Regions from separate parts of the Lysinibacillus irui genome, predicted to be linked through region 4. Evidence: riboswitches for the same ligand, from Rfam matches in the RefSeq annotation. Region 4 holds a riboswitch; each other region holds the start of a gene.
What was found. A riboswitch is a leader RNA that binds a small molecule or an ion and turns the genes downstream of it on or off. The one in region 4 is predicted to bind S-adenosylmethionine.
Positions count from the first base shown of each region.

Region 1 (4,815 bases), 930 kb from region 4:
AACGAAAAAAACTAAGTATTACTAAAATGATGCTTGGCGCACTCTTCATTGGGTATATCGTATTTGTATGTGAGCTAACGATTATTGGACGTGGTTCTTCTCATTTCCTAGAGATGAATCTTCAACCATTCAGTGGTTATATCGATGCCTGGAAAAAATACTCGTTACGTGATCTTCAAAATTGTATTTTTAATATATTAATGTTTGTGCCGCTTGGGATTTTCTTACCCTTACTTTTCTCTAAATTTAAAGCTTTTAAGAGGCTTTTCCTTGTAGTCGTATGTGCTACACTTTCAATTGAAACATACCAAACACTTACAGGAGCAGGGATTTTCGAGCTTGATGACTTATTCAACAACTCACTTGGTGGGGTTATCGGATACCAATTATACAGACTAGGGGCTTCTATTGTTCATCACAAAAAAGTAAAAATAAAAAGTCTTGTTGGAACTTTGGCTATCCCTCTTATCATGGGATTGATTTTTATTGGGATGTCATTGGTATATGCTCAACAAGAATTTGGACATCTGCCAATAAACGCTTATACAAAATCCAATATGTCAGGTGTTCATGTATCTACTTCATTGCAATTAGACTCAAACCCTACTGTTGCGCCCGTTTATAAAAAAATTATTTATAATGAAGAAGTTGAAACATTGTTGCAAGATAAATTAGGGTTATCGGAGTTGAGTGCAAAGAATTATAAAGACGACCGAGAAATTTTATTGCAAGACAAAGCAGGTATGCAATATACATTATTTATAAGTTCAATGGGGAATTGGTCGTTAACAGCGAATAATTATTCGCAGCAAGCGACATCGACTGGTCAGGAACACTTGATTGATAAGGCGAAGGCATTGATGGACGAACTTTCTATCCTCCCTCAAGAAGCAGAGTTTTCTGTACTGGAAAACGGGGAATTTGAATGGAATCTTCCAGATCGTCCCGATTTAAATGTCGACTATTGGTATGGGGATGTAGTTCTTGATCTTACACAAGATGGACGTGCATATTCATTAGCCTATAATGTTCAAAGAAATCAATTTACACGGGAAGTAGATATCTTGTCCCCTGCTGAAGTATATGAGCAAATAAAGAATGGAGAATTTCCTCAAATAAAGTATAATGCACTCGTTACAGAAGAAGAGCTGGTTCTAAAAAAAGACGATCAGCTTGAAATTGAATTAATCGAGCTAACGTATATGTATGACACAAAAGGTTTCTATCAGCCAGTATACAACGTTTCTGGAACATTAAACGGAAACAACTGGTTTACACTAATACAGGCAAGAAAGTAATCCTTCTAAATCTAAACCATTACTTTAAGAGATGAAAAAGACCAGCTAAGCTAAAATTTTGCTTTGCTGGTCTTATTTGAGCTTTAGGCTTTCTTTTTTGAAGGGTATCCGATAGAAATAGCTATCATTCCGCAAATACCAATAAGAATGGGATAGATCGAGTATTGCAGCATACTTACTGGTGATATTTTGGCCACGCTTGCGGCAGCAAGGAATTGAGCCCCATACGGCAGAAGCCCTTGGACTGTACAGGAGAAAATATCTAATATACTTGCGGATTTTCTTGGCTCAATGTCATATTGTTCAGCAATATTTTTAGCAAGTGGCCCAGCAATTAATATCGCAATTGTATTATTAGCAGTAGATAAATTCGTTAAACCCACAAGGCTAGCAATGCCGAATTCAGCACCCTTTTTCGATTTAATTCTACTTGTCGCAAGGTGCAGCAAAAAGTCAATGCCTCCGTTAAACTTAATAACCTCTACCATTCCAGCTATTAATATGGCAAGAAAGGCGATTTCATACATACCGGACATGCCTTCTCCAATCGTTTGCAGAAGGCTCATCAAGTGATAGCTACCATCTACTAAGCCAACAGCACCTGAAAGGACAATCCCTAGTGCCAGCACAAGGAAAACATTCATCCCAGATAACGCTAAAATGATCACTAAAACATATGGTACAATTTTAACCCAATTATAGCTTACATGCGCCACTTGTGCTGTTTCACCCATTGAAATGATTGCTAAAATAATGCTCGTTACAATCGCTGCTGGCAATACAATCCAAAAATTAACCTTAAACTTATCCTTCATTTGTGCGCCTTGTGAACGTACGGCAGTAATGGTTGTATCTGAAATAAAGGATAAATTATCACCAAACATTGAGCCACCAACAACAGCCGCCATCACTAAAGCAATAGAAAGGTCTGTAAGATCACTTATTCCAACGCCTATTGGAGCTAATGCAACAATCGTTCCCACGGATGTACCCATTGAGAGGGAAATAAAACAGGCAATGATGAACAAGCCCACAACCAGTAAGTTTTGCGGAACGACCGATAAAGCAAAGTTAACAGTGGAATCTACTGCCCCCATACCTTTTGCAACCTCTGAAAAGGCCCCAGCCAAGAGAAAAATAATAACCATCATCATGACATTTAAATTCCCTGCACCTTGACAAAAAATATCAACTTTTTTCGTAAACGATTCTTTTCGATTCATGGCTAGAGCCACAGCACCTGCAATGGTGATAGCAACAATGACAGGAAAGGCATAAAAATCACCTGTAATAACCCCAGAACCAATAAATAATATCATAAAAACAACAAATGGGATCAGCGCCCATGGATTCTCTTTCTTCACTGTTTTACCTCCAAAAAAATTAAAATCAGCCTTTTTCCATAAAAAAAGGCCTCATCTTGAATGAACAAGAAGAGGCCTTATATTGAAAATACACCTCTTATCTATCAAGTCATTTCTTGCTGGATTTGGCACAGTAACTTAATGACTAAGTTCCGCTGCCGAGATTTCATCGGGCCAGTCCCTCCATCTCTCTTGATAAGAAGAAAAAATATTATTTTTTTGACACAATATTAAAAGATTAAAATAAAAAATTAATATTTGCAACAAGTTTTTTCTTTAACTTCTATACGTACATAGATTTTCCGATTAATCTTAGAAGAAATCTGCTTATTGTAGCTGATTTTGTGTATTACTGAATAACGCCGATAGCGGATATTCCATCTTGCTCCTCGGGTATTCATCCTGCTTCGCGGGTATTTCACCTTACTCCGCGGGTATTCAGCCTTGCTCCGCGGGTATTTCGCCTTGCTTCGCGGGTATTCAACCTTGCTTCGCGGGTATTCAGCCTTGCTCCGCGGGTATTTCACCTTGCTCCGCGGGTATTCAGCCTTGCTCCGCGGGTATTCAGCCTTGCTCCGCGGGTATTTGCCTGCTAAATAATAGAATATAATCCCAGGTCGCTTATTGTGCAACTAACAAAAAACCAGGTGCTCTTCTAAGAAGAACGCCTGGTTTTATTGTGAAAGTGAATCTTACTAACTTACTTAGTTTTGATTCGTTATAATACTACGCTAAGTTGAGGCAATGAACAAGTTAAAATATTTTCCAACAAAATTTTAGGGAATTTTTATGTTTTTTCGAGCATTTCAGGAACCCGTTTCAAAGGTATTAAATTTTGTAGTGCTCATTATTTTCTTTAAAGTAAGTAATAATAAAGTCCCGTAACTGTTGAACGGCAGCTGACGAGATGGAATTTTTTACCCAGGACAGACCTACTGTATACGTTGGATGCATATTAGCTATTTTTACATAATGTAAATTGAACTTTCTACAAACCGATATGGGCAACAAGGCTACACCCTGTTCCAGCTGGATAATTTCTGCCAGGAGGGTTGAATCTACTTCATAGTTTTTGATAGGCATAAATCCCGCTCTTTCACAAAGTGACGTTGTAAAACGGCTATATTCTGCATTGTTGGCTAAGGAAATAAAGGATTCATTTGCAAACTTAGCTAGAGAAACCTCTGATTGACCAGCCAATGGGTGATTAGAAGGCAACACAAGTACTACATCCTCTGCCACAAGCACACAGGTTTCAATTTCTTCATCAATGATTGGAGGGCCAGCTATGCCCAGATCAATATCCCCTTTCTTTAAATTTATACGTATATCATCCCTTGTCTCAATTCCCTGTTGAATTTTGGCATGAGGAAAATCATTAATATATTGACTAATTAGTCCAACGAGAAATCGGGTATTTGATATGGCTATTTTAACTGTACGAGCATTGATTTCATCAAGTGATTGAATATCCATTTTTGCATTTTCTAGTTCGATAAATACCTTATTAACATGCTTGAGCATAATCTGTCCTGCAGCACTTAATTCAATATTTCTTCCTTTTCTATGAAATAATTTTGTGCCTAGTTCATCCTCCAGACGTTTTATAGTCAAACTTAAGGATGGCTGTGCAATATTTAACTGTTGAGCCGCCTTCGAAATATGCTCTGTATTTGCTACTGTTTGAAAATACTTCAATTGTAAAAGTTCCATTTCGCTTAAGCCCCCTAATTCATTTATCTAAATAAATATATTTATATCTTATTATGTATTAGACGCAATGTAAAATCCGCATTAAAGTAGTTATTGTAAGAAGACAAAGTTGAAAGAATGGTGGTTTTTCATGAGAAAAGATGAAGTAATGAGACAATTCACAACACCGTTGGATGCAGGTGCTTATCCCATTGGACCTTATCGCTTTTATAACCGTGAATATTTAAATATCGTCTATAAAACAGATATGGAAAAACTTAAGAAAATTGTTCCAGAACCATTGGAAGTGAAGGAGCCCTTTGTCAAATTTGAAATCATGAAAATGCCAGATGTTACAGGGCTAGGTTCTTATACAGAGTGTGGTCAGGTCATCCCTGTTAGCATGGATGGTGAAGAAGGTGATTATTTACATGCAATGTATGTTGATAGTCTCCCCGCCA
Region 1 covers NZ_CP113527.1:2,436,476-2,441,290, forward strand. The annotation lists gene OU989_RS12350 (VanZ family protein) at 1-1,298, shown strand, start outside; gene OU989_RS12355 (Na+/H+ antiporter NhaC family protein) at 1,382-2,617, opposite strand; SAM riboswitch class I at 2,757-2,864, opposite strand; gene OU989_RS12360 (LysR family transcriptional regulator) at 3,491-4,375, opposite strand; gene OU989_RS12365 (acetoacetate decarboxylase) at 4,506-4,815, shown strand, end outside.
Region 1: linked by a shared signal. The riboswitch ahead of OU989_RS12355 (Na+/H+ antiporter NhaC family protein) and the one ahead of metK (methionine adenosyltransferase) in region 4 are both predicted to bind S-adenosylmethionine.

Region 2 (4,815 bases), 790 kb from region 4:
TTAAAACTGATTATGGCATCATCGATTGTACGTTCCTGGCAGATGTCCATGGGTTTTTGGAGCTCTTTAATGTATAGTTCATCAATGAGCTGCATGAACGGTCCATAAGTCCTTGTCATAGATTTGTGGTAGGCGTAGCCACAATGTGGGCATACAGCGACCTCATACAGCAAAGGATTTAGGCCATCATAAACAGGCATGAAATCTGTTTGTTCCTCGATGATTTTATATCGATTAGGGCGTACTTTATATGTTGTAAAATGCCTTTTGCAAAATTTGCAATCTACACTACTTTCGTAGTAATAAATGTTAAATGCCATAAGAATCAACTCCTTTGCCTGCTTTAGAAAATTATTTCTTTTGTTCTATCTATTCGTTAAAAAGTATCGTTCAATATATTTAAATGATTATCTTTTATTTTAACAATTCTGTGTTCTTTGGTATACTCCTTTAGAATTATTAAAATAAAAATAATCATTACATTATTTATTAATTGTCACTAGAACTGTTCCTTTAATAGTATTTATCGGTGCTGTTAATGTAAGTTATATAGATGGTTGAAAGTTTGTCGAAATACGTACAAATATTTTATTAGTAATCGTTAAAGGGATTTTTTTTGTGTGGTTCAAAAGTATTGTTTTGGAGGATGATTCAAGTTGAACTATAAAATAGTGTTTTTTGATGTAGACGGCACACTCATCAATTATGAGGATGGCTGTGTAGAAGAAAGTACAAAGCAGGCAATTGATTTATTAAAGAATAAGGGAATTCACCTTGTAGCAGCTACAGGAAGACCTTTATCCATGTGCCGTGAGTTGGAAGAGTTGGGGATAGAGACCTTTATTACGGCAAATGGTGCATATGTGAAACATCATGATCTTGTCCTACATAAAACGCCTATTGCTAAAGAGATTGTCCAAAATGTTGAGGCTTTTGCAATGGAACAACAGCATAGCTTAACATTTTTTACAGAGCAGCTAGCGATGAATAGCATACAAAGTCCAGCTGCTTTACATGCTATGCAGGAAACATTGTCTTTGGGAGATTTTCCGGTTATAAATGAAAAAATTACGAATGAGGAAGTTTTTCTCATGTGTCTATATACAGATGAACAGGGAGAAAAAAGATATGTTAGTCAATTTCCGAATATATTATGGCAGCGATGGCATCCTTATATTGTGAATGTACTACAGCAGGATGTTTCCAAGTCAATAGCTGTTCAAGCAGTACTAGATTATTTTAACATTGATTCTAAAAATGCCATTGCTTTTGGAGATGGGGATAATGATATGGATATGCTGGAGCTGGTAGGATTAGGAATTGCTATGGGAAATGGCAGCTTAGCTTTGAAAAACGTTGCTGATTTTGTTACAAAGAAATCTACCGAGGGCGGTATTGACTTTGCTTTGCGTCAGCTTCAAATAATTTAAAACAATCTTCAAGTTGCTTCTTCTGTTTTCCGCAGTTTGATTATAATGAAACCTGTATATTTTATAGTTAAAAAATTTTTAGGTGGGATAGTTTATGGCACATCACGTGCAATCTCTAATTGAACATTACGGGTATTTTGGCATTATCGTAATCCTAATTGGAGGTATAGTTGGATTGCCACTTCCTGATGAGGTTTTCTTAACATATGTAGGTTATAGTGTTTATCGGGAAAGCCTTGAACATATCCCTGCATTAGTAAGTGCCATGATTGGCGCAGTTGGAGGTATTACTTTAAGCTACTATATTGGTTATCGATTTGGCTTACCATTACTACAAAAGTATGGGCCAAAAATTCATATAACTGAACAAAAAATTGATTTTACGAAAAAAATGTTTGCCAAAATTGGACCTATCTTATTGTTAATAGGCTATTTTATCCCTGGTGTCCGCCACATAACAGCGTATATTGCGGCTATTAATAATTATCCATATAAAAAGTTTGCGTTCTTTGCCTATACAGGAGCATTTATCTGGACATTCACATTTATAACGTTAGGGAAAATGCTTGGAGAGAAATGGCGGTTTGTTGGTTACTACTTATCCCATTATAGTATGTATCTCATCCTATTATTTGTTCTATTAATGTTCGTCGTTTACTTTATATTCAAAAAAAGAAATGTACAAAAATAAAAGTCGGTATCTCTATACCGACTTTTAAGTTATGGCAAAATAGCAAAGGAGCGAACAGGGAATCCAGATGCTTTTTCTGGTTTAGGTACAATATTAAAAATAATTGCACCTGTTGCAGGTAGCTTGTCTAAATTAGTCATTAACTCAATTTGATAAGTGTCTTGTTCGAGCACAAAGTATTCACCATCTAGTTTGCCATTTTTACGAAAATCAGCTGCTGAATCAGTATCGAATGTTTCGTGACCAATCGCACTAACTTTACGTTCCGTCAGTAAAAATTGTAAAGCCTCTAAGCCCCAACCTGGAATATGGTTATACCCTTCCGCATCTTTATTGCTGAATGCTTCCTTATCTGGCCAACGTTTACTCCAATCGGTACGTAGCGCTACAAAGGTACCTGCCTCAATTTTTCCGTGCTGTGCTTCAAACTCAAGTATATCTTGAACACTTAAAGAAAAATCATGATTGCTAGCAGCTTCTTCGGACTTATCAATGACAACAAGGGGAAGAACAAGCTCTTTTAAATCGAGCTCTTCAAGGTACCGTGTGTCTCGCACAAAATGAATGGGTGGGTCGATATGCGTACCATATTGACCAGGGAAAGTGAACTGTTGTGCAAAGAACCCATCATCGTGAGAGAATAATGTTTCAAATTTTGCATCTTCGAACATGAAAAAATGGGGTGAGTTAGGGCCGAATGTATGTGTTAAATCGACCCATTGTTTAGATTTTAATAATTGTAATGCTTGTAATAATTCATTAGGCATCGTTTTCCCTGCTTTCTTAAAATAGTAGTAAAAAAAGAGCCCCCTATAGAAGAGGACTCCTGAATAAACAACGGTAGTTCATCTTCTCATCTTCAAGGCTTTGGAATTAGGCCAATTGGAATTAGCACCATACTGTTGAGCTGGTTGCTGAGACTTCATCGGGCCAATCCCTCCGTCTCTCTTGATAAGAAAAATATAAGAATTTTCAGAAATAATAATACAAACACTTTATCATAGTTTTCTATAGTTTACAAGTTCAATAGGGATACAAGGTTAGGGTTTTTTTCACCAATTTAAATTCAATATGACACCACAACAGCCATTATCAATTAGACGTATTCTAAAACTATCAGGTGTATAGTTCGTTTCGAATTTCATCGTAATACCTGTGGATGAAATTAATTTCTCCACTTCTGCTTTATTTGAAAGTTGTGCTGCATTCATTAAATCATGGGCAAATTGCTGGGAGCTTTCAATTTTATCCGTCAGTAATTGGGCTTGCTGCATAATTGCCTTTATCCGTGTAACCGATGATTTTAATTTATGTGTATCAACAGGTGGAAAGGGATTGTTGGTCGGCATTGCAAGATGTTGGGGAAAGGATCTTACAGCAAGGTGGTTGGCAATTGGTGGCGCTGAGTAATGATAGGGATGAACGAAATACGGATAAGGATTGTAATACAATGGAATTCCTCCTATCCTATAGCTGATATCTTATCTTATGTATTCAAGCGAATTTAGGTGTAACTCCATTCTTGTCTTACTTATAACACAAAAAGGAAGCCACAGGGAGCTTCCTTTTTATCAATATTGTATATATACCGATGTTAAATTACCAAAATATCAAGTAAATGCTAGATAAACGGACTAACAATATTATTGTTTTTTATTATCGAAAAGCAACCATAATAATGTAACAATCGCTGCTAGCATAACCATTAGGAATCCATAAAGAGGCGTATGTGCTAATGATTGATGGCGAATAATAAAACCTCCAATATAGGATCCTAAAAATATACCAATGTTAAAAGCAGAAATGTTTAATGCTGAAGCCATAGAAATAGCTGACGGCACATATTTTTCAGACAGTAGAACAGCATATAACTGTAATCCTGGGACATTCATGAACATAAATAATCCCATTGTCAGTACCATGACTAAACCGATAATCGGTGATTCAAGAGTGAAGCCAATACCAAGTAACGCTAAGGCAAGTCCAACAAAAATTATAAAGATGGAACGTAGCGGATTTTGGTTAGCAAAATGGCCTCCTAATGTATTACCAATAGCAACGCAAATACCATAGACAACTAATATAATTACTACTGCATGTGGGGAATAGCCCATATATTGCTCTAAAATAGGTGAAACATACGTATAGACTACAAAGGCCCCACCATATCCAATAGCTGTAATGAAAAGGATTAATAACATGCGAATATTGCCTAATACTTTGCCAATATCACGTAAAGAAATAGGATTACCTTTTGATAATTGGTTAGGTACTAGTAAAGCATTACTAATTAAACCGATAATGCCTATAATGACGATAAAAATGAACGACATACGCCAGTCTGTTACTTGTCCAATAAATGTACCAAGTGGAACACCGGTCACAGTAGCTAGCGTTAAGCCTGTAAACATAAAGGCAATCGCGCTTGCTCGTTTATTTGGTTCAACTACATCAGCTGCTATAACAGAGGCGATCGACATAAACACACCATGAGCTAATGCTGAAATAATACGACCTATTATCAGTATAGAAAAAATTGGTGCGATAGCTGCAGTTAAATTCCCCGCTATAAAAATGGTCATAACAAGCAATAAAACTGTTTTTCGACTAAGACGAGATGTTAAGGCTGTTAATAATGGAGCACCAACAGTGACACCTAGTGCGTATATAGAAACGGTTAAACCGGCAGTGCTT
Region 2 covers NZ_CP113527.1:4,152,429-4,157,243, reverse strand. The annotation lists gene OU989_RS20945 (DUF2225 domain-containing protein) at 1-320, opposite strand, end outside; gene OU989_RS20940 (Cof-type HAD-IIB family hydrolase) at 657-1,430, shown strand; gene OU989_RS20935 (DedA family protein) at 1,525-2,121, shown strand; gene OU989_RS20930 (cyclase family protein) at 2,151-2,888, opposite strand; SAM riboswitch class I at 2,972-3,079, opposite strand; gene OU989_RS20925 (YuzC family spore coat inner layer protein) at 3,174-3,572, opposite strand; gene OU989_RS20920 (MFS transporter) at 3,765-4,815, opposite strand, start outside.
Region 2: linked by a shared signal. The riboswitch ahead of OU989_RS20930 (cyclase family protein) and the one ahead of metK (methionine adenosyltransferase) in region 4 are both predicted to bind S-adenosylmethionine.

Region 3 (4,815 bases), 540 kb from region 4:
TATAGTACCTATTAATATATATGTTGGCTAGAGCTATCTCCTAAAGGGATAGCTCTATTTTTGCTAAATTTGTAAAGGGTTGAATGCAATTTTCAATGAAAATAGGTTTATACTGTAGAAAGAACTAATAATAGGGGCGGTTTATATGAAAACAGTTGTTGTATTAGGTGGCGGAATTACAGGATTATGCACAATGCATTACTTACAACGTCAAGTGAAGGAGAATAATCTAGATGTTCGTCTAGTACTTGTAGAGAAAAATACATATCTAGGTGGTAAGTTACATTCGGCATATGAAGAAGGATTTATTATGGAAACAGGTGCTGATTCTATTGTCGCTCGCCATAAAGGTGTTATGGAGCTAGTGCAGGAGCTTGATTTTGAAGATAATCTAGTTTATAACGAAACCGGCATTTCTTATATTTACACAAATAATGAACTACATGCTATTCCAGCTGATTCTACATTTGGTATTCCAATGAGCTTGGCATCCTTAGAGGAAAGCACATTAATATCAGAGCAAGGAAAGCAGGAAGCATTAAAGGATTTGACATTACCAAACAAAGGCTTTACAAAGGAAAGTTCAATTGGCGAGTTCTTAACCTACTATTTAGGAGAGGAACTAGTAAAAAACCAAATTGCACCAGTTCTAGCAGGTGTGTATTCAGGTGATTTACATCAGCTTTCAATTGCTTCTACTTTACCGTATTTAATTGATTATAAGAATGATTATGGAAGTATCATTAAAGGTTTTGATGCGAACCGTGAGCAATTTGTTAAAGCTGCCAATAAAAAATTTATATCATTTAAAAATGGTTTAACTTCTTTAATCGATCGACTTGAGCAAACATTAACCAATGTTGAAATTATCAAGGGTGTCGCTACTTTACATGTTCAAAAACAGGAAGACCGCTATACAATTTCATTAGCAAATGGTGAAAATATCGGAGCAGATTATGTTGTGCTTGCACTACCGAATGAAGCTGTTCAAAGCCTCATGAAGGACGAATCATTAAACCGTTATTTTAATCAATTTACTACTGCGTCAGCCATTACCATATACTTAGGCTTCGATGTACCAGACGCGAAATTGCCAGCAGATGGAACGGGCTATATTGTCTCTCATAATTCTAACGTTACTTGTAATGCAGCAACTTGGACAAGTCGTAAATGGAAGCATACATCGAGAGACAATAAATTACTTGTACGACTCTTCTATAAGAGTATTAACCCAGCGTATGAACAACTACGTACCATGACTGATGAAGAATTGGCAACCGTTGCTTTAGAGGATGTTCGAAAGAGCTTGGGAATAGAAGAGGATCCAACCGTAGTAAATGTAACAAAATGGATTGATCAAATGCCTAAATACGACTTAGCTCACAGAGAAGCGTTACAAGGGTTGCTTCAGGAACTGAACAAAAACTATCCAAATTTAGCTATAGCAGGCTGTTCATATTTTGGTGTAGGTATCGGAGCTTGCATTCAAAATGGGAAAAAAATTGGTGAGGAGCTTGCAGAGGAACTATCCAGTTTCTAAGATTTTAAGTTAAAAATTACTTTGTTACGTGAAATACTCTTGACTCATTCGTCAGTAAACGATATGATTCTTTTAATTATTTAAAAAATTCATACTTAATTCTTATCAAGAGAAGCAGAGGGACTGGCCCATTGAAGCTTCAGCAACCAACTTATTGTCAGGTGCTAAATCCAGAAGACCGTTGAGTCGAAGATGAGAAGGAACAACAATGCTGAATCGTTAAAGCCTTCTTTTTTATGAAAGAAGGCTTTTTATTATACAGAGACATAGGAAGAGAGGCTAGTTTTATGGGATTGCTTGAGAAGTTAAACACGCATGTATTGACGGCGGATGGTGCAATAGGCACAGTTCTTTATGGCTATGGATTGGAATATTGCCATGAGGAAATGAATGTGCAGAGACCAGAGTTAATTGAAAAGATTCATAGAGAATATATTGCGGCTGGTGCTGACATCATTCAAACGAATACGTACGGTGCAAATGCCATCAAATTAGCTCGCTATGGATTAGAATCACGCGTTCAACAATTTAATGAAGCAGCTATTACAATTGCTAAGCGAGCAGCTGCAGATGGAGGTCAATTTGTTTTAGGGACAATAGGAGGTATTCGTGGTATCCGAAAAAGTGATGCAACACTAGAGGAAATATTAGCGACTGTAGAGGAACAAGCAAGTGTTTTACTTGCAGGAAATCCAGATGGCCTCTTACTTGAAACCTATTATGATTTTGAAGAATTAACTGCAACATTAAAAATGTTACGTGCAAAAACAATGTTACCAATTATTGCACAAGTATCTATGCATGAGCCTGGTGTTTTACAAAATGGAATGTCTTTAAATAATGCTTTGCATGAGCTAGAAACACTTGGTGCAGATATCGTTGGTGTCAATTGCCGGCTTGGCCCACATCATACAATACAAGCATTTGAAGGCGTAGAACTTCCTGAAAAGGCATTTATGTCAGCTTATCCGAACGCTTCACTTCTTGACTTAGAAGATGGGCGTGTCGTTTATGAATCGGAGGCTGATTATTTTGGTCGAGCAGCAGTAGAACTACGTGATCAAGGGGTACGCTTGATTGGGGGCTGCTGTGGTACGACACCAAAGCATATAGCGGCAGCAAAAAAATATTTAGAGGAGTTATCACCCGTTCATGAAAAGCATGCGAAACCTGAAAAGATTGAGGTCGTTCGAGAAGCAGAGCCTCCTAAGTATGAGCCTCTTCATGAAAAAGTAAAACGTGAACGATCTGTCATTGTAGAACTGGATACACCTAGACATTTAGAAATTGATGGATTCCTTGAAGGAGCAAAACAATTGTATGATGCTGGCGCAGATGTAGTCATGATGGCAGACAATTCTCTAGCCTCTCCTCGTATTAGCAATATTGCAATGGGAGCATTGTTGAAGAATACACATGGCGTACGTCCTCTAACACATATTACATGTCGAGATCGTAATTTAATCGGTCTGCAATCACATTTAATGGGATTAAATGCTTTAGGAATTCATGATGTCTTAGCTGTTACGGGTGATCCAACAAAAGTTGGGGACTTCCCAGGTGCGACAAGCGTTTATGATGTCTCCTCGATGGAGCTAATCCAATTAATTAAGCAGTTAAATGAAGGGGTCTCTTTCTCTGGTAAACCCCTTCGAAAAAAAGCAAATTTTTCAGTGGCTGCTGCATTTAATCCAAACGTTCGTGTGTTAGACCGTGCTGTGGCACGTTTAGAAAAGAAAATCGAACATGGTGCAGATTATTTTATTTCACAGCCAGTGTATACGAAGGAAAAAATTGTGGAAATTTACGAGGCAACAAAGCATCTACAAGCACCGATATATATTGGGATTATGCCCGTTACGAGTTATAAAAGTGCAGAGTTTTTACACCACGAGGTGCCTGGCATCAAATTATCAGAAGATGCCTTAGCAAGAATGAAGGCTTGTGGTGAAGATAAAGAACGTGCAACAGCTGAGGGTATTGCCATTGCAAGGGAATTAGTAGAGGTGGCTGCGCAATATTTTAATGGTATTTACCTTATTACACCTTTTTTACGCTATGATGTGACACTAGAGTTGATGAAATATATTGAGCAATTGGATGAACAAAAAAAAGGAGTAAGTATACATGGCTAAGCACTTGATTGAAGAGCAATTAGAGAAACGTATTTTAATTCTTGATGGCGCAATGGGAACAATGCTACAAAATGAAAACTTATCGGCAGATGATTTTGGTGGAGAGGAGCTCGATGGGTGTAATGAAAATCTTGTGCTTACTAGACCTGATGTTATAGAGAAAATTCATCTTAAATATTTAGAGGCTGGCGCAGATATCATTTGTACGAATACATTTGGTGGAACTCCTCTTGTGTTAAATGAATACGATCTGGGTGCAAAAGCGGAAGAGATTAATAAACGTGCAGTTGAAATTGCTCGCCAAGCGGTGGATAAATTTACAACATCGGATTGGCCGCGATTTGTAGCTGGAGCTATGGGACCAACAACAAAAACATTATCCGTAACTGGCGGTATTACATTTGATGAGCTCGAGGAAAATTTCTTTATCCAAGCGAAGGCCTTAATTGAGGCAGGAGCAGATGTGCTGTTATTGGAAACAAGTCAGGATATGCTGAATGTTAAAGCCGGCACATTAGGGGTAACACGTGCTTTCGCGGCAACTGGCAAGGAACTTCCCGTTATGATTTCAGGAACAATTGAACCGATGGGTACGACACTCGCAGGACAAACGATTGATGCCTTTTATATATCTATTGAGCATATTAAACCATTATCAGTTGGCTTAAACTGTGCGACAGGACCAGAGTTTATGACGGATCATATTCGTTCATTAGCAGAGCTTTCAACAGGCTATATAAGTTGTTATCCAAATGCTGGCTTACCTGATGAAGAAGGCTGTTACCATGAATCGCCAGAATCTTTATCGCAAAAATTAAAAGGCTTTGCAGAAAAGGGTTGGCTTAATATTGTAGGTGGTTGCTGTGGAACAACTCCAGCACATATTGCAGCTATTCGTGAAGTTTTAAAAGGTGAAAAACCACGACAATTACCAGAAAAAACGCATGGTCATGCGGTATCTGGTATCGAACCATTATTGTATGACGATTCCATGCGTCCATTATTTATTGGAGAAAGAACGAATGTTATCGGCTCCCGAAAATTTAAAAATTTAATCATTGATGGAAAGTTTGAGGAAGCAGCAGAGATTGCACGTGCGCAAGTTAAAAATGGTGCCCATGTTATTGATATTTGTTTAGC
Region 3 covers NZ_CP113527.1:3,905,538-3,910,352, reverse strand. The annotation lists gene OU989_RS19670 (protoporphyrinogen oxidase) at 146-1,540, shown strand; SAM riboswitch class I at 1,640-1,739, shown strand; gene OU989_RS19665 (bifunctional homocysteine S-methyltransferase/methylenetetrahydrofolate reductase) at 1,828-3,675, shown strand; gene metH (methionine synthase) at 3,668-4,815, shown strand, end outside.
Region 3: linked by a shared signal. The riboswitch ahead of OU989_RS19665 (bifunctional homocysteine S-methyltransferase/methylenetetrahydrofolate reductase) and the one ahead of metK (methionine adenosyltransferase) in region 4 are both predicted to bind S-adenosylmethionine.

Region 4 (4,815 bases):
GTGTGTAAGAAAGCTTCATACGGCTACCTGTACCATATTCGCCACCAGTCCAACCAGTGTTTACTAGGAATACTTGTGCGCCGTGCTCGTCAATCTTTTGACCTAACATTTCTGCATACACTGTTGCAGGAAGTGGAAGGAATGGAGAACCGAAGCAAGTAGAGAATACTGGTTCTGGTTCTGTTACACCACGTTCAGTTCCAGCAAGTTTAGAAGTGAAACCGCTTAGGAAGTGGTACATTGCTTGCTCTTTTGTTAATTTACTGATTGGAGGTAATACGCCAAACGCATCAGCTGTTAAGAAGATGATAGTTTTTGGATGACCTGCAACAGATGGATCAACAATATTTTCGATGTATTGGATTGGATAAGCAACACGTGTGTTTTCTGTTAATGAACCATCATCATAATCACAAATACGAGTTTCTGGGTCAACAGCTACGTTTTCTAAAACAGAACCGAAGCGGATTGCATTGTAGATTTCTGGTTCTTTTTCAGCAGAAAGGTTGATTGTTTTTGCATAGCAACCACCCTCAATGTTGAACACTCCATTATCAGACCAGCCATGTTCATCGTCACCGATAAGCTTACGATCTGGGTCAGCAGATAAAGTCGTTTTACCAGTACCAGATAGACCGAAGAATAATGCCACATCGCCAGCTTCACCAACGTTTGCTGAACAGTGCATTGAAAGGATTCCTTGTTGTGGTAATAAGTAGTTCATGATACCGAAAATAGATTTTTTCATTTCACCAGCATACTCAGTACCACCAATTAAAATAATTTTCTTTTCAAGTGATACAATGATGAATGTTTCAGAAGATGTACCATCAACTGCAGGATCTGCTTTAAAGTTAGGAGCAGAGATAACTGTGAAGTCTGCAACATGAGAAGCTAATTCTTCTTTAGTTGGACGGATAAATAATTGATGAGCAAAAAGATTGTGCCAAGCGTATTCATTAATCACTTGAATGCTTAATTGAGAATCTTTGTCAGCACCTGCAAAGCCTTTGAATACGAATAACTCGTCACGTTCTTTTAAATATTTTATTACTTTTACATATAGGTTATCGAACACTTCAGAAGAAATAGGTTGGTTGACTTTACCCCAGTCAATTTGATCTTTTGTGCTTTCTTCTTCTACCGTATATTTATCTTTAGGTGAACGACCAGTGTATTTGCCAGTTTCTGCACGAACTGCGCCATCTACTGTTAACATTGCTTCACCACGAGATGTAGCTTTTTCTGCTAATTGTGGTACTGAAAGTTGAACATTAATGTTACCGCCGTTTAATAATTCCTTCAGTTCGTTTGCAATTTCTACTGAATTCATCGATTAAATACCATCCTTTTTTATAGTATTCCCTTGATTTAGAGGGATTTTTTCTTAATTTCAAAAATAGTATAACACAATTGCTTAAATAATCTATACTAATTAAGAAATTATTTTAGAGTTTTTATCACTTTTCAATAAACTGACAAAAAATAATGTTTTTCGAGTAGAATCCAATCAATCCTACTGTAATTAGGCATAAAAATTGAGCCACACATATGTTACCACAAGATGCTAGGTATGTTGTAGGGATTAATTTGCTTCTATTTACATCATCATCCAAGTATGAAAAGTTTTTGTTTAATCAGTTCCTTCCTTTCTATACAGTAATACATTAGAAAATATTTGACAACGTTCGACCTTTTCAGTAACATACAATTGAACGGATACTCTTATCCCGAGCTGGTGGAGGGTCAGGCCCTGTGAAACCCGGCAACCTGCATGAATCATTTCACGACATGCGTTGGTGCCAACCTGATGCAAGGGAACATCCCTTGAACGATAAGAGTGAAAGGTTACGAAGTCATTATTCCTTTCCTCATGTAAAGTAACGTGAGTAAAGGATTTTTTTATTGTTTAAAATGAATGTAAAGGTAAGTATATGTAGTTCTTTCCTTATTATAATGACGGATCTTTCGAAATCCTCGTGTTAAAAGCAGCAGTAACGGCTTGAGAGTTCAATCCTTAGGAGCGGACTTGACATGGGTAATGAGTACCGTATTCATACACAACTACTTTTCATAAAAGTAATAGGAGGAAAACCAAATGACAAACCGTCGACTGTTTACATCAGAGAGTGTAACAGAAGGACATCCAGATAAAATTTGTGACCAAATCTCGGATGCCATTTTAGATGCTATTTTAGCAGAAGATCCAAATGCACGTGTAGCGTGTGAAACTACTGTAACAACAGGATTAGTATTAGTAGCAGGAGAAATTACAACTTCTACTTATGTAGATATTAAAGGTATCGTTCGTGATACTGTAGCCGAAATAGGCTATACACGCGGTAAATATGGCTTTGATGCTGAAAACTTAGCCGTGCTTGTGGCTATTGGTGAACAATCACCGGATATTGCACAAGGTGTTGACCAAGCATTAGAAGCGCGTGAAGGCTCAATGACAGATGCTGATATTGAAGCTATTGGTGCTGGTGACCAAGGTCTAATGTTTGGTTACGCATGTAATGAAACACCAGAGTTAATGCCACTACCAATTAGTTTAGCACACAAATTAGCACGTCGTTTAACAGAAGTACGTAAATCAGGAGAATTAGCGTATTTACGTCCTGATGGTAAAACTCAAGTAACGATTGAATATGATGACAATAATGTACCAGTACGTGTGGATACTATTGTTATTTCAACACAGCATGATGAAGAGGCAACACTGGATCAAATTCAAGCAGATTTAAAAGAATTTGTTATTGGACCTGTTGTGCCAAGTGAATTATTAGATGCTAACACGAAATATTTCATCAACCCAACTGGCCGTTTTGTAATCGGTGGACCAAAAGGAGATGCTGGGTTAACAGGACGTAAAATCATTGTTGATACATACGGTGGTTACGCGCGTCATGGTGGTGGAGCATTCTCAGGTAAGGATGCGACAAAGGTAGACCGTTCAGCAGCTTATGCAGCACGTTATGTAGCGAAAAATATTGTAGCAGCTGGATTAGCAGACCGCGCTGAGGTACAACTTGCCTATGCGATTGGTGTTGCACAACCTGTTTCCATTGCTGTCGATACATTTGGTACAGGCAGAGTGAAAGAAAGTGAAATCGTAGAATGGGTTCGTGAACTATTTGATCTACGCCCAGCAGGTATAATTAAAATGCTGGATCTACGCCGTCCGATCTATAAACAAACTGCAGCATATGGTCATTTTGGCCGCACTGACTTAAATGTGCCATGGGAACAAATCGATAAAGCTGATGCACTTCGAGAAAAAGCACATCTGTAAACTATTGAACTAAAGTAATGAAGTCGTTAGAACGTTATTCTAGTGTACTAATATGCAAGGGGGCAATGTTGCCCCTTTTATTTTTTCAAAAAAACCTCGCACTGGCTCGTGAACAAGAAATGGTCACGGCCACGCGAGGGATTTTTTTCGTTAGTATTGAATTTTTGTGTATGATTGGTTACTTCTGAAGGGATTTATAATATTGACCTTTTTCTACGTATTCACGTACGATACGTTCCATATCCTCTTTGTCTTCAGCATTTAATTCACGGACAACTTTGGCTGGGCGACCTAATGCTAAACTATTCGGAGGAATGACCTTACCTGGAGGTACGAGGCTTCCTGCTCCAATAAATGCACCCTCTCCAATTTCTGCACCGTCTAATATAATGGAGCCCATACCAATTAAAGCATTTTTGCGAATTGTACAACTATGTAAAGTGACTTGGTGTCCGACTGTAACCTCATCTTCAATAATAAGTGGATATTTTGGGCTTTGATGTAAGCAACAAAGATCTTGGATGCTAACACGTTTACCAATAATTGTTGGTGAGACATCCCCACGAATGACTGTATTAAACCAAATTGTTGTTTCAGCACCAATTGTTACATCGCCCGTAACGGTTGCATAATCAGCAATGAAAACAGACGGATCGATCTTTGGCGTTTTATCTTTGAATGGATAAATCATGAAAATCGCCTCTTTTCTTTCTATAATGTAGTATTATCGTATCAAATACGCAACTTTATGGAAATATAAAATTAAAATGTGGCATTTATTTCGATATAATCAAAGTGTAATTATTTTTTAGGAGGACTATGTGAATGTGGAAATGGGAAGCTGATGGACAAGCAAAGGCTGTGATTGCTATTCTTCATGGTGCTTATGAAAATCACCGTTGGTATGCATGGCTTATAGAGAAATTAAGAATGGAAGGCTTCCACATAGTCATGGGGGATTTACCTAATCATGGTATTAATGCAAGGTTTGCTCGTGTCCATGATGAGGACTTCAAATTGTACAATAAGTATACAAGAAATCTAATTGAAAATGCTTTTTCATATAATTTACCAACCTTTTTAATAGGTCATGGTCTTGGAGCAACATTAATTCTCCATACAATGCAAAAGAAGCAATATGAATGTGCTGGCATTATTTTGACATCACCTTGGTTGCAATTAAAGCTATTACCAGGTAAATTATCGAATGCTTTAACGAGTTTAAGTGCTTTAACAGCTAATGTTAAAATGACACACGATATTAATTTAGAAAAATTAACGCGAAGTGTTGAAGGTAGAGAAGAGATGAAAGATGATATACCATTCATGTCTGTCGTGTCAGTGAAATGGTATCGGGAGCTGCAGCAAATGATGAAAAATTTAGTGCTGCTACCTAAAGGTGAATTCCCGAATATGCCGATGCTCATCATGACTGCTGAGAAAGATAAGATTACTGAAACTCGACAAACTCGTAATTGGCTTCATCAACAAGAATTCACAGAGTTTCAGTTCAAAGAATG
Region 4 covers NZ_CP113527.1:3,364,093-3,368,907, reverse strand. The annotation lists gene pckA (phosphoenolpyruvate carboxykinase (ATP)) at 1-1,333, opposite strand, end outside; SAM riboswitch class I at 1,723-1,841, shown strand; gene metK (methionine adenosyltransferase) at 2,099-3,295, shown strand; gene OU989_RS16860 (gamma carbonic anhydrase) at 3,474-3,986, opposite strand; gene OU989_RS16855 (alpha/beta hydrolase) at 4,121-4,815, shown strand, end outside.